2 regions of the Streptomyces sp. NPDC028928 genome follow, and region 1 is predicted to be linked to the other one. Evidence: riboswitches for the same ligand, from Rfam matches in the RefSeq annotation. Region 1 holds a riboswitch; the other holds the start of a gene.
What was found. Region 1 has a riboswitch for guanidine ahead of ACZ4U1_RS06485 (DMT family transporter). Riboswitches for the same ligand answer to the same signal wherever they lie in the genome.
Positions count from the first base shown of each region.

Region 2: linked by a shared signal. The riboswitch ahead of ACZ4U1_RS18440 (MBL fold metallo-hydrolase) and the one ahead of ACZ4U1_RS06485 (DMT family transporter) in region 1 are both predicted to bind guanidine.

Region 1 is NZ_JBVHVI010000002.1:142,510-149,639, reverse strand. Features, by position in the region: gene ACZ4U1_RS06520 (DUF445 domain-containing protein) at 1-220, opposite strand, end outside; gene ACZ4U1_RS06515 (SGNH/GDSL hydrolase family protein) at 486-1,820, shown strand; gene rdgB (RdgB/HAM1 family non-canonical purine NTP pyrophosphatase) at 1,869-2,471, shown strand; tRNA gene ACZ4U1_RS06505 (tRNA-Leu) at 2,513-2,597, opposite strand; gene bcp (thioredoxin-dependent thiol peroxidase) at 2,819-3,286, opposite strand; gene ACZ4U1_RS06495 (DUF3618 domain-containing protein) at 3,401-3,730, shown strand; gene ACZ4U1_RS06490 (GroES family chaperonin) at 3,753-4,112, shown strand; guanidine-III (ykkC-III) riboswitch at 4,159-4,231, shown strand; gene ACZ4U1_RS06485 (DMT family transporter) at 4,267-4,587, shown strand; gene ACZ4U1_RS06480 (transglycosylase domain-containing protein) at 4,598-7,130, opposite strand, start outside.
Region 2 is NZ_JBVHVI010000007.1:123,585-130,714, reverse strand. Features, by position in the region: gene ACZ4U1_RS18460 (patatin-like phospholipase family protein) at 1-428, opposite strand, end outside; gene ACZ4U1_RS18455 (GMC oxidoreductase) at 436-2,139, opposite strand; gene ACZ4U1_RS18450 (alpha/beta hydrolase family protein) at 2,516-3,709, opposite strand; gene ACZ4U1_RS18445 (DUF3592 domain-containing protein) at 3,873-4,304, opposite strand; guanidine-III (ykkC-III) riboswitch at 4,404-4,471, shown strand; gene ACZ4U1_RS18440 (MBL fold metallo-hydrolase) at 4,485-5,363, shown strand; partial or broken gene ACZ4U1_RS18435 (DUF2201 family putative metallopeptidase) at 5,393-5,536, opposite strand; partial or broken gene ACZ4U1_RS18430 (hypothetical protein) at 5,535-5,879, shown strand; gene ACZ4U1_RS18425 (glycoside hydrolase family 43 protein) at 6,104-7,130, shown strand, end outside.

The DNA of each region.
Region 1 (7,130 bases):
GGAAGAGGGCCGTGACCGCGAACCAGTCGGCGAGCGCGCCGACCATGCCGGCCTCGGCCGCCGCCGCGACATAGTCCGTCCACGGCCCGGCGCCCGCGCCGCCGGCCGCCTTCGCCAGCACGTAGACCACCGCGACGAACAGCAGCATGCCCGTCGCCGTGAGCTTCATCCGCCGTACCCCGCGCCGGCGCTCCTCGTCGGCCGGGGTGAACGCCGTCATCGACTTGTACGACGCGACCCGCTCCGGTGACGCGACCCGCCCCGGTGTTCCCGTCTCGGTAGGTTCCATCAGCTCCACCCGTTCGGTGATCCCGCACACAATTGTCCCTTCCTGACCGACTCCCGGAACGGAACGGGAGTTCCCGGCGTCTGTCTGGAGGGGGGTAGTGGCAGGGTCCTGTCAGACCCCTCCGGCCCATGACGCATCATGGGCTCAGCAAGATCGGAGCCTCGGGCTCCCATCTCCCGAGGAGAACAACACAAGAGTGGCCAAGCGTCATGGTTATGCGGTGCTCGGTGCGCTGGTCGCCCTGGTCATCGCACTGTCCGCCGGCATATACGTCACCGTGGCCGCCGACGACGGCACCCCCCGCGGCACCCTCGCGGCCGGCCGCCCGCACCGCGACTCCCACGCCGCCCCCGCCTCCACCGGCGCCTGGGTCGGCGCCTGGGCCACCGCCCCCGTCGGCGGCGAGCCCGGCACCGAGACGGCGGGCCTCGCGGACCGCTCGGTCCGCAACGTGGTGCACACCAGCGTCGGTGGTACGGGTGCCCGCGTCACGCTGTCCAATCTCTACGGCCAGTCGGCCCTCACCATCACGCACGCCTCGCTCGCCCTCGCCACCGGCGACGGCACCGCGGCGGCCGATGCGGAAACGATGCGGCGGCTCACCTTCAACGGCAGCACCGGCGTCGTCATACCCGCCGGCGGACAGGCCGTCAGCGACGCCGTGCGCGTCACCGTCCCGCACGGCGCCGACGTGCTGGTCACGACCTACTCCCCCACCCCGTCCGGTCCGGTCACCTACCACCCGCACGCCCGGCAGGTGTCGTACGTCGCCGACGGCGACCGCACCGAGGACACGACCGGCACCCCCTACACCGGACAGACCCCGTACTGGCGGTACCTGACCGCCCTTGACGTGCTCAGCAACGAAGCCGCCGGCACCGTCGTCGCGTTCGGCGACTCCATAACCGACGGCATCACCTCCACCACCGGCGCCAACCGCCGCTGGCCCGACGTCCTCTCCGGGCGGCTGCGCGGCGCACTGGAGGAGGGGCAACAACTGCCTCGCTACAGCGTCGTCAACGAGGGCATCAGCGGCAACCAGGTCCTCGCCGACGGCCTCGGCCGGCCCGCCGAGAACCAGAGCGGCCTCGGCCGCTTCGGCCGCGACGCGCTCTCCCGCACCGGCGTCAAGGTCGTCGTCATCGACCTCGGCGTCAACGACATCCTGCGCAACCGCAAGCTCGCCGACCCCGACCGCATCGTCACCGGGCTGCGCACACTGGTCCGCCAGGCCCACGCCCGCGGCCTGAAGGTCGTCGGCGCCACCCTGATGCCCTTCCAGGGCCACCGCGGCTACACCCCCGCCCGGGAGGCCGTACGGCAGCAGGTCAACGCCGAGATCCGGGCCGGCGGGGTCTACGACGCCGTCGTCGACTTCGACAAGGCCCTCCGGGACCCGTACGACCCGCGGCGGCTGCGCCCCGAGTACGACTCCGGCGACCATCTGCACCCCAGCGACCTGGGCTACCGCACCATGGCCGAGGTCTTCGACCTGCGCACGCTGAAGGGCGCGGGCCAGGCGGAGCTGTAGCCGGGGCGGCGAACGGCGGGAGCGGGCGGGCGGGGAATACTGGCGGGCATGACCCGCTTGATCCTCGCCACCCGCAACGCCGGAAAGATCACCGAGCTGAGGGCCATCCTGGCCGAAGCCGGACTCCCCCACGAACTCGTCGGCGCGGACGCCTTCCCGGACGTCCCCGACGTCAAGGAGACCGGCGTCACCTTCGCCGAGAACGCCCTGCTCAAGGCGCACGCCCTCGCCCAGGCCACCGGTCTGCCCGCGGTCGCCGACGACTCCGGCCTCTGCGTGGACGTCCTGAACGGCGCCCCCGGCATCTTCTCCGCCCGCTGGGCCGGCCGGCACGGCGACGACCAGGCCAACCTGGAGCTGCTGCTGGCCCAGCTCTCCGACATCGCCGACGAACACCGCGGCGCCCACTTCGCCTGCGCGGCGGCCCTCGCCTTGCCGGACGGCACGGAACGGGTGGTCGAGGGGCAGCTGAGGGGGGTCCTGCGGCACGCCCCCGCCGGCACCAACGGCTTCGGCTACGACCCGATCCTCCAGCCGGAGGGCGAGACGCGGACGTGCGCCGAGCTGAGCCCCGAGGAGAAGAACGCGATCAGCCACCGGGGGAAGGCGTTCCGGGCGCTGGTGCCGGTGGTGCGGGAATTGTTGGGCTGAGAGCAACCGAGGGGCCGTCCGGATGGACGTCCCCTCACGTGTGCGGCCGGTGGGACTCGAACCCACACGGGATTTCTCCCACGGGCACCTAAAACCCGCGCGTATCGCCTATTTCGCCACGGCCGCCCCAAAACGGACTTTTTATTTACAGGCCGTTTTGCCTCGCTCAGTGTACGGGGCTGCGCCTTTCTCCGTACGCCCCCCTCGGCTCTCCAGCGAGAGCGGACGACGACCCCTCGGCCGTCATCGCCCACCTGAAACGAACCGGTTATCGGCAGTGCCGTCCGGAAACGGAGAGCGGCCCGCACCGGGAAGAAGCCGGGGCGGGCCGTCGCTGCAGAGGTGGCTCAGATGCCGAGGTCCTTGAGGATCTTCGCCACGTGACCGGTGGCCTTGACGTTGTACAGGGCGCGTTCCACCTTGCCGTCCTCGTCCACGACCACCGTGGAGCGGATGACGCCGACGACCGTCTTGCCGTAGAGCTTCTTCTCGCCGAAGGCGCCGTACGCCTCCAGGACCCGCTTGTCGGGGTCGGCCAGCAGGGTGACCTTCAGGGACTCCTTCTCGCGGAACTTCGCGAGCTTCTCCGGCTTGTCCGGCGAGATGCCGATGACGTCGTAGCCGGCGGAGGCAAGGACCTGAAGGTTGTCGGTGAAGTCGCAGGCCTGCTTGGTGCAGCCGGGGGTCAGGGCGGCCGGGTAGAAGTAGACGATGACCTTGCGGCCCTTGTGGTCCGACAGGGACACCTCGTTGCCGTCGGCGTCGGGGAGGGTGAAGGCGGGGGCCACGTCCCCGGGCTGGAGTCGCTCGCTCATCGGACTAGCGTAACCGGGGGGCCTTGCGGTGCGGTCCGGCCGCGAGCTGACAGACTGTTCGAGAACACCATCAACCAGCATCAGCAGACTTCGGCAGACTTCGGAGGCCGTACGGTGGCGGACACGTCGGACACCAGAACCCCGGCGCAGATCGAGGCGGACATCAGGCGCCGCCGTGAAGTGCTGGCCGAGACGCTCGACGAGATCGGGGTGCGCGTGCATCCGAAGACCATCGTCGGGGACGCCAAGGCCAAGGTGATCGCGAATGTCGATCACACGGTCGGGCGGGCGTACGTGCAGGTCAACCGCGTCGTGAGCGATGTACGGGCGCGGTTCGTGGATGACGAGGGGGCGCCTCGCCTGGAGCGGGTCGTGCCCGTCGCCCTCGTCGTCGTCGGGGTCGTGGGGCTGCTGGCCCTCGGGGCCCGGCGGCGCAGGGACTGATCGGGGCAGGTAGGTTCAAGGCGTGAGCGCCAACAGAAACCAGCACAGCACTCCCCACCACGACAAGCTCCCCATCCGGATGCTGCACGACCGGGTTCTCGTGCGGCAGGAGACCGGTGAGGGCGAGCGGCGGTCGGGGGGCGGCATTCTGATTCCCGCCACCGCGGCGGTCGGGCGGCGGCTGGCCTGGGCCGAGGTCGTCGCGGTCGGTCAGAACGTCCGGACGGTGGAGCCCGGCGACCGCGTCCTGTTCGACCCGGAGGACCGGGCGGAGGTCGAGGTGCGGGGCGTGGCGTACGTGCTGATGCGCGAGCGCGACCTGCACGCCGTCGCCGCGGACCGGTTCGAGGGGTCGGAGGACTCCACGGGGCTGTACCTGTAGAACGCACTGCGAGAGGGCCGGTGACCATCGTCACCGGCCCTCTTCCGCATGCCTTTGTTATGTTCGGGAGGAACCCGACGAGACGCGCCGTACCGGGTCGAAGGCAAAGACGACGCACCCCGAAGAAGAGTCACCGTGTCTCGGAGGTGCCGTCATGGCCTGGGTTCTGCTCGTCGTCGCCGGTCTGCTGGAGGTCGGCTGGTCGATCGGGATGAAGTACAGCGAGGGTTTCACCCGTCTCGTCCCGAGCCTGTTCACCGGCGCCGGCATCGTCGCCAGCATGGTCCTGCTGTCGTGCGCCGCGAAGTCCCTGCCCATCGGTACGGCGTACGGCGTGTGGGTGGGCATCGGCGCGGCCGGTGCGGCGGTGCTCGGCATGGTGGTGCTGGGTGAGCCGGTCACCGCCGCCCGGATCTTCTTCGTGTGTCTGCTGCTGGTCGCCGTCGTGGGGCTGAAGGCGACCGGCGGCCACTGACACCGGCGTGTCAGGTGCCGGGGAATCCTCCGGAACCCGTGTCGGTGCCGGTGGTTCCGCCGCCTCCGTCCGTGGTCGTACCGCCACCGGTCGCCGCCCCGCCGCCGGCGGCGTCGCCGCCCGTGGTCCCGCCGCCCGTGGTGGTGCCTCCGTCCGTGGTGGTACCGCCGCCGGTGGTCGTGGCGCCCCCGTCCGTGGTGGCGCCGCCGTCGGTCGGAGTGCCGGTGGCACCCCCGTCGGCCGGGGTGCCGGTGGTGCCGCCGTCGGTCGGGGTGGCGGTCGCGCCGCCGTCGGTCGGAGTGGCGGTCGCGCCACCGTCGTCCGTGCCGCCGTCGGTGCCCGGCTGGGCGCTGCTGGTGGCGGGCGGCTCCTGGACCACGTCGGCGCCCTGCTCCAGCTGGAGGTCGAACTCGCTGACCGGCTTGCCCTTCAGCGCGTTGCGCGTGTACTGCGCCCAGATCTGGGTGGGCGGGCCGCCACCGTTCATGCGGGCCTGGCCGAGCGCCCCGTACAGCGGCTGGTGCTTGGCCGTCACCGGGTCCTGGCCCATGACGGAGACCACCGTGGCCAGGTCGGGGGTGTAGCCGGCGAACCAGGCGGCGGTGTCGCTCTCCGCGGTGCCGGTCTTGCCGGCCGCCGGACGGCCCGCGGCCTGCGCGGCCGTGGCGGTGCCGCTCTGGACCACGCTCTGCAGGACGGAGGTGGTGGTGTCGGCGGCCTCCCGGCTGACGGCCTGCTTGACCGGCTCGTCGGGCAGCTCGATCTCCTCCCTGCCCTCCTTGGTGATCTTCTCGACCAGCGTGTACGTGCCGTGCTTGCCGTGGTTGGCGAGTGTGGCGTAGGCCTCCGCCATGTCCAGGACGCTGGCGGTGGCGGTGCCGAGGGCGATCGACGGGTACGGCTGGAGGTCCGGGGTGTCGGAGGGGACGCCGAGGTCGATCGCGGTCTGCTTGACCTTGGCGGGGCCGACGTCGACGGCCATCTGGGCGTACACCGAGTTCACCGACAGGTCGGTGGCCTTGCGGACGGTGATCGGGCCGTACGACCGCTGGTCCTCGTTCTCGGGGGCGTAGGCGCCGCCGCTCCAGCCCTGGACGGGGCGCTGGTTGGTGCCGTCGTAGACGGTGTTCGGGGTGATGGTCCGGCCGTCCTGGGTGGTGGACCCGTTCTGCACGGCGGAGGTGAACACGAACGGCTTGAAGGTCGAGCCGACCTGGAAGTCACCGCGGGTGGCGCCGTTGGTGTACTGCTTCACGTAGTCGATGCCGCCGTACATCGCGACGACCTTGCCCGTCTTGGGGTCGACGGAGGCGCCGCCGGCCCGGACGTAGCTGTCGGCCTTGCGGTTCTTCTTGTCCAGCTTGGACATCAGCTGGTCGTCGACGGCCTTGACGAAGGCGTCCTGCCGGTTCTTCTGGATGGTGGTGGTGATGCGGTAGCCGCCGAGCGCGAGGTGGTCGGCGTCGATGATGTTGTTCGTGGTGAGGTACTGCTTGACCGCCTCCACGAGGTAGCCGCGCTGGCCGGACATGCCGGTGGAGATCGTCTGCTCCTTCGGCATCGGGAACTTCATGCCGGCGCGCTTGGACTCGCTGAGCCAGCCCTTGGTGACCATGCCGTTCAGCACGTAGTTCCAGCGGGCGACGGCCGCCTTCTTGTTCTCCGGGTGCGCTACGACGTCGTACTCGCTCGGCGCGTTGACGAGCGCGGCGAGGTAGGCGGCGCGGGCCGGGTCGAGGTCGGCGGCGTCCCTGCCGTAGTAGGCCTGGGCGGCGGCCTGGATGCCGTAGGCGTTGCGGCCGAAGTAGCTGGTGTTGAGGTAGCCCTCCAGGATCTCGTCCTTGGACTTGTTCTGGTCGAGCTTGATCGAGATGAAGAACTCCTTGGCCTTGCGGGTGACCGTCTGCTCCTGGGCCAGGTAGTAGTTCTTCACGTACTGCTGGGTGATCGTCGAGCCGGACTGCTTGCCCTTGCCGGTCGCGGTGTTCCAGGCGGCTCGGATCATCGCCTTGGGGTCGACGGCCGACTCCGTGTAGAAGTCGCGGTCCTCGGCGGCCAGTACGGCGTGCTGGGCGTCCTTGGAGACCTGGGCGAGGCTCACGTTCTCCCGGTTGACCTCACCGTCACGGGCGAGCTGCGAGCCGTCGGCGTACAGGTACACATTGCTCTGCTTGGTCGCGAACGCGTTGGCCGGCGGGATCTTCACCAGGGAGTAGCCGAGGAAGAACAGGCCGATGACGAGCAGTACCCCGACGAAGAAGGTGCCGAGCACCATCCGCCACGTCGGGATGATCCGCCGCCACCCGGTCCGCTTGGGCCGCTTGCCCTTCTTGGCCTTGGCCTTGGCCTTGCCGTTGCCTCCGGCGGTGTCGGCGTCGGCTGCGGCGAGGAGGGTGGTCCGGTCTTCGGGCGAGGCAGCGTCGGGCTTGGCGGCCTGGGCACCGGCGGTGCCGGCCGCACGGGCGGCACGGGCGGCACGGGCGGCGGCCGGGGAGGAACCGGCGGCGGCACCGGCACCGGACGCGGCGGCAGCACCGGACGCG
Region 2 (7,130 bases), on a different contig from region 1:
ATCTGGTCGGCGGTCAGCACCTCCAGCTCGTTGCGGGAGAAATCGTAGAGGTTGAAGGTGGCGACCCGGTCGGTCGCCCGGATCTTCTCCCAGTCGAGCCCCCAGCGGCTGAAGACGTTCCGCCGGTAACCGTCGAGCGTGAACAGCGAAGAGCCGTACGGGCCCTTCAGGTACTGCCGCCAGTTGGGAGTGACTCCCTTCAAGGGGCGTATCTCCCGCCAGTTGTCGGCGATCTGACGCCCGCTCATGCCCTGGCAGTACATGGCCAGGTTGAACGTGCCGCCACTCGCACCGTCCGCGTGGTCGAACCGCAGGCCCGCCTCGTCGAGCCAGACCTGGAGCACACCTGCCTGGAAAGCGACCTTGACCCCGCCACCGGCGAGGATCAGCGCCCGGCGGGTGTCACCGGTGCCATGGCCGTCCGTCATCCGTCCGTCACCGCCTTGCCTGGGGTCGTCGCTTCCCCGCGTCGAAATCGTCGATGGCGGCGTCGGCCGCACGGTCGGCGAGGGCCGCGATGGTGAGCGAGGGATTGGCACCGACCGGGCCGGGCATGATCGACCCGTCGACGATCGACAAGCCCGGGCAGCCGTACACCCGGCCGTAGGAATCGACCACGCCTTCCTGCCGGTTACGGCCCATCGGAGCCCCACCGAGCGGGTGCACGGTGATGAGCCGGTTGAGATACGACAGGGGGTCCGCGGCGTAGCAACCGCCCAACGCCGAGGACAGTTCCCGCATGGTCCCGTTCATCCGGTGGAAATAGGCGTCCGAGGCGGCGGTGTCCCAGTCCAGATCCAGGTATCCGTCCCGCAGCCGCATCCGGCCGGTCGGCACGTCCCGCCCCATGCCGAGGAGCGGGAGCGACGTGGCCGTGAACAGCCCCTTGCTCATGGCGTCGGACAACTGGCGTCCGACCTCGCTCTTGGGGCTGTGGGTGAGTTGGGACCAGCCTCTGCGCAGCAGGAAGCGCAGGACGTGCCTGGAGGCGGTGAAAGCGTTCTGTTCCACCAACCAGTTGATGAAGTCCGGGTATCCGGCGTCCTCGATGAAGAATCCGCGTCCGGTACCGCCGTCGAGCTGGTCCGGCGAGCGCATCGCGCTGGTGATGACCGGACCGAAACTGGGATGCAGCAGGCGGGGCGTCTCCTGGCCACCGTGTCGTTCCCGGGCCTTGAAGACGAATCCGAGGAAATCGCCGTTGCCGGAGAAGTGGGTTCCCAGTGCGGGACCGAGGTCCGGGAGCTGGCTCCGGTTCCGCAGGAGCAGATAGGGCGTGCCGAGCGCCCCGGCCGCGAGAATCAGCCGGTGTGCCCGTACGACGCGCGGCACGGCCATGCCCTCTTCCCCTTCCGCCCGGTCCAGCCGGCGGTCGAGATACGAGATCAGGAACCCGTCGGACGTGGGCGTGAAGGACTTCACCTCGCAACCGGTGCGGAGCACGGCCCCGTGCTCCTTCTCGGCGGTGCTGAGGTATGTGAGGTCCAGGGTGTTCTTACTGCCGAAATTGCACCCGATATCGCACTCGCCGACGAGCCGGCATGTGTAGCGCGGAACTCCGTACCGATTCTTGTCGCCGCCTGCGATGGGCACTCCGGGTACCGGCTTCTCTTCCGGATTACCGAAGGTCACGGCCAGGTGAGGCAGGTCCCATTCCAGGCCCAGCCGCTGCGCCGCGTCCTGCATCGCCAGGGTCTTCGGCGTGCTCCGGTAGGGCTCGTGGTCGGTGGGGTACCTCTGCACGCCCATCGTCTTCTCGACGGCCTCGTAGTGCGAGACCAGCTCCTTGTAACTGATCGGCCAGTACTCGCCGGATCCCGCCAGGGTGTCGTCCTGGGGAAACCAGTTCTCGGGTTTGCGCAGCAGGACGTTGGCGTAGATCAGCGAACCGCCACCGAGTCCGCTGCAGACGACGGCGTCGAGTTCCGAGAAGCTCCACACGTCGAACATGCCGTGCAGCCCGTGGTCCGGGGCCCAGAAGTTGGACGCGGTCGCGTGCGGCCCGCGGGGAAATGTGCCCGGCGCGTAGGCCCTGCCCCGTTCCAGGACGCAGACACGCATCTGTGCTTGCGCCAGTCGTGCCGTCATGACCGAGCCGCCGAAACCCGAGCCGATCACCACGGCGTCGAAGCTTTCCATGCCGGCTGCCTCCGAGAAGCGTCGAGCCCCTGCGCAGGACAGGCAAACGTTCATGTCTTTTCATTGTGACGCGGCCGGTCGCGAGGCGCATGCCGAGCATGTTCGTGCCGAGTTCACAACCCTCCGCACGTACTGAAGTCACGCCGCGCTTCGGCGAACGGGGAGGGCCTCGAGGCGGCCCGGCCCGTCGGCGTTGTCATGCGTAGAGGGACTCGCCGGGGGCCGGTGCGGGTGGGGTCGAGGCCGCGCAGCACATCACCTCCACCCACTGCGACGATCCGGCAGCCCGAACGCCGACCGCTTCTGGAACGGACCGCCGTCCCACGCGTACGGCGCCGGACTCGCCCGCCTCGCCGGCAACCGGCGCCGTCGCGTCTCAGGGCAGGAACGTCACCTCCGGGAACGCCCGGGACGGGCCGTCGAGCAGATGGCCGCGTCGGTGCCGCAGGTGCAGGTCGAAGAACGCGAGCGGGTACGCCTGCTGGATACGTACCGCCCGGGCGGGGGCGAGGGTGCCGATCCAGCCGCGCAGTTCCTCATCGCTCATGCCCACCGCCGCCGCCAGCTGCGGGATCAGCACCTGATTGTCGCCGTAGGACGCATGGACAGCGCCCTCGGCCTGGATGTTCAGCCGCCATCCGCGCAGGCGCGTCCAGAACTCGGCGACGCTGGGCTCCTCGGCCCGCGTGAATGCGGCCGTCATCATCATGAACGGCCGGTCCAGGTCGCCGGTGACGACCGGCAGCATCGGTCCGTCGAGGCTCAGCCCGGCCCGGACCCGCGGATCGTCGAGCATGAGGCGAGCGGTCGCCGTGCCGCCCTTCGACCAGCCGGACATGCCGACGCGCCGCGGGTCGACCGCGCCCGTCAGGCCCGTCGGCAGGGGCCGGCCGTCGGCATCGGGATTGCGCCCGGCGGCCAGGTCCTCGACACAGTCGAGGATGAATCGGATGTCTGCGGCGAAGTCCGCCGGGCCCATCGCGTGCTGCGGGTCCATGAGCGGCGTGCGGACCCGCCCGTCGGGGAACTCGGTGAAAGCGTCGTAGGTGTGGTCCGCCGTCACCACCGCATAGCCGTGGCTGGCGAGTTCCTGCACCATGACGGTGTGATCGGCGCGGTGGCTGTGCGCGCCGTGCGAGAAGACGACGACGGGCAGTTCCCGGCCGCTCCGTCGCACCGGGGCGCTCTGGTGGCCGGACGTCAGCGGCGCCTGTACGGCGTCGACGGGAAATCCCGCGGACGCGAGCAGCCCCCGCAGCGCGCCGGCGGACATCCACGGTGCGAGCGGGTACCGCCGGACGTCCCGGGCGGGGTACCAGACACTCGCCATCAGCTCCCGATGGCGCCCGGGGCCGGCCACGGGATCCGGGCGGGCGGTGTCGACAAGGTGCAGCGCCACCGTGCCCACCGGGTACGGCCCGGTCGGCGCGGGCAGCGTGAGCTGCGCGGGGGCGGGCGCTTGCGAGGCTGCCGCCCGGGCAGCCCCGGCGAGGCCGAGCGGCACGGCAGCGCCGGCCGCCAGCGCGGCTCCCAGCAGGTGACGGCGCGTCCAAGCCTCGTGCGGGGGCAACGGAGTGGTCGAGGGTCCGACCACCGGACGGTCAGCTGTACCCGCGGCCGAACGTCGGTGGGGTACGCCAGAATTGGTACGCATGGGTGCGACGCTGTCATTCACAGCAGCCGTGCCGCATCCGCCCACCGCATGCAAACCAGGGGCGCATCAGACCACTGGTCTACATCCGTGGTGTGAGCAGCCGGACGAGCAGTACCGTCACCGCGCCTATGGCCAACACCGATCCCAGCACCGTGAACAGCAGGTCGACGGCCTTCATGTCCCAGCCCTCGATCGCGAACCGGTGTGGGGCTTTCGGGTCGTACCGGACCGTGACGCGCGCCCCGACGGCGAACGTGTTTCCCAGGGTTCCGCGGCCGAACCTGGACGGGTACTCGCACGCGGTTCCGTCTCGGGCCGTCCAGGCCGCGACCGGGTGGTAGAACGTGCCGCCCTCGTCGCCCCGGCTGACCTCGTGCCGGACGATCCGGGCCTCGGTATCGACGCCTGTGCGGCGCAGCGCGCCGGCGCGGCGGAGACCATGCACACCGAACGCAAGGAAGACCACGCCGATCGTCAGGGGGATGAGGGAGAAGAGCCATGCACGTTCCATGTGTCCTGCGACGCATGCGTTGGGATGTCGGTTGCGTGTCAGGTGGCAGGGGCGGTCCTCCGCCACCCGGTCCTGTTGTCCGGTCGTGGTAATTTCGCCGTGGCAGCTCGTAGGTGCTTGCCCCGGACGAGATGTGCGCCGTACCCGGCCCGCCAAGACGACGCACTCGAAGGAGACGTCATGGACGCGGGCGCACACCTGATCGATTTCACGTCGGCGCCTCTTCCGCCTCGTCCGCTGGGTGTCCGGTGGATTCACGGCTCGCCTTCGGCCAAGCACAACACCGATCCGGACATCCAGGTTCATCCGTACGACGAGCACACGTTCATCCTGCGGCAGAACAAGGCGGTCAACTATGAGGCGCCGTTCATGTTTCTGCTGTTCGGAAACGCCCAGGCGGTGCTGATCGACACCGGCGCCACCGCATCCGCCCGGTTCTTCCCGCTGCGCCGGGTGGTCGACGAGCTGATCGCCGGCTGGCTCGCCCGCCACCCCCGGGAGCGGTACCACCTGCTGGTGCTCCACACCCATCCGCACGGTGACCACATCGCGGGAGACGGCCAGTTCGCCGACCGCCCCGACACCACGGTGGTCGGCGCCGATCTGTCCACGGCCTGGAAGCATTTCGGCTTCCACGCGGACCCCCGAGCCGTGGCGCGGGTCGACCTGGGCGGGCGTGTACTGGAGTGTCTGGCCACCCCGGGCCACCACGAGGCATCCGTCACGTTCTACGACCCCTGGACCGGCTTCCTGCTCACCGGTGACACGGTCTATCCAGGTCGGCTCTACATCGAGGACTGGCATGCCTTCGCCCGGACGATCGACCGCCTGATCGCTTTCTGCGACCGTCGACCGGTCACCCATGTGCTCGGCTGCCACATCGAGATGACCGGGCAGCCAGGGGTGGACTATCCGATCCGCACCACCTACCAGCCCGACGAACCACCCCTCGAGATGACCGCCGGCCACCTGCGCGAGATCCGGGTGGCGATCGAGGAAATCGGCGACCGGCCCGGCCGGCGCGCCTGTCCTCTCTTCATCCTCTGGCCCTTCGCATGACGACTCCGCTGCGTGTGCGAGCCGGGTTCTCAGCCGATGGTGACGACACGTGGCCAGGGCGGTGGGGCGTCGGGGACGTATTCGGGATCGTCCTCGTCCACGGCGCGCGTGGGACGGGGGAAGAGTCCGACGACGGTGCGGCAGGGCGGCTGCGCTGAGGGCCATGGCGTCTGCGTCCGCCGGGAGTCCGACGCGCCCGTGAGCGCCGCCCTCCGCGACCGGATCCACGCCGCGCTGAAGAAGCAGTTCGGCACGTGGATGGCGGCGATGGTGGTGAACGGCAGGGGGTACAACGCCTGGCCGTACACCATCGTGCCGGTCAACATCGTCGGCTGGGCGGTCAGGGACCGCGCCACGCTCCAGTGGACCGACGACTCCGTCGACGTCTACGCCGGAGTCCTCGACGGCGCCGGCGCCCCGCAGTGCGCCCCCGACTGCGGCCGTTTCTTCCACCAGGACGGCGACTACTCGAAGTGCCCGAGCGGTACGGCCCGGCACTACGACCAGTCGCTGTGGCGGCAGCGCCACCCGGATCACCGAGTTCGACACCTGGATGCTGCGTGACTTCTGACGCCAACTGAAGAGCCGGTACGGGTACTGACCGCGCCCACCGGTACGGGTACTGCCCCGGCCATCACCGGCCGAGTGATTGACGCGGCCATGACCACAGCCCTACCGTCCGACCGGAGAACCGAACCCCGTTCGACATATCGACCACTTCGACGCCCCCTGGAGCACGCATGACCCCAGGTCCCCACCTCTCCCGCCGCGCCTTCCTCGGCATGGCCGCCGCCACTCCCCTCGCCGTCACCGGCGCGCTGGGTGCCGGCGCAGGAACCGCCCACGCCGCCGGCACGGCGTACGCCATGGCCTACTTCACCGAGTCACCGAACGGCACCGGCACCGACTACGGCCTCCACCTGGCCGTCAGCACGGACTCGCTCAACTGGATGCCGCTGAACCAGAACAAGCCCGTCGTCACCCCCACCGAGGGCGCGCTCGGCCTGCGGGACCCGTTCATCCTGCGCAAGCAGGACGGCACGTTCGTCGTCCTGGCCACCGACCTGAAGGGCACGGACTGGAGCTACGTCAGCCAGTACGTGCACGTGTGGAACTCCCCCGACCTGCGGACCTTCACCGGCTACCACCGGCTGAAGGTGCACGGCCTGAACACCCACGCCTGGGCTCCGGAGGCGTTCTGGGACCCTGGGCGGGGCCAGTACGCGCTCATCTACTCGGCGGTCGATTCCAGCGGACACAACGTGATCATGGTGAACTACACCACCGACTTCGTCACCGCCTCCGCCCCGCAGGTCTTCTTCGACCCCGGCTACGACGTGATCGACGGGGACATGGCGGTGGGGGTGAACGGGGTCAACTACCTCTACTTCAAGAAGAACCAGACGCTGGTCGGCGCCCGCTCCACCAGTCTCGCCCCGGGCAGCTTCCGGGAGTTCAGCACCGGAGTCGCGCACGGCGGCACCGAGGCGCCCACCCTGGTCAGGTCCCCCGACGCCGGGAGCTGGTACCTCTGGGGAGACACCTACACGCCCAACGGTGTCTTCTACGCCTGGCAGACCACCGACCTCGCCTCCGGCACCTGGACCGCGCTCGACCAGAGGGCCTACACCCAGCCGGTCAACTCCAAGCACTGCGGGATCACACCCCTCAGCACCACCGAGTACGACAACCTCGTGGCCCGGTGGGGCGCCCCCTCCTGGAACCGGCTCAAGTCGTACAACTACCCGGCCCGTTACGTCCGTCACG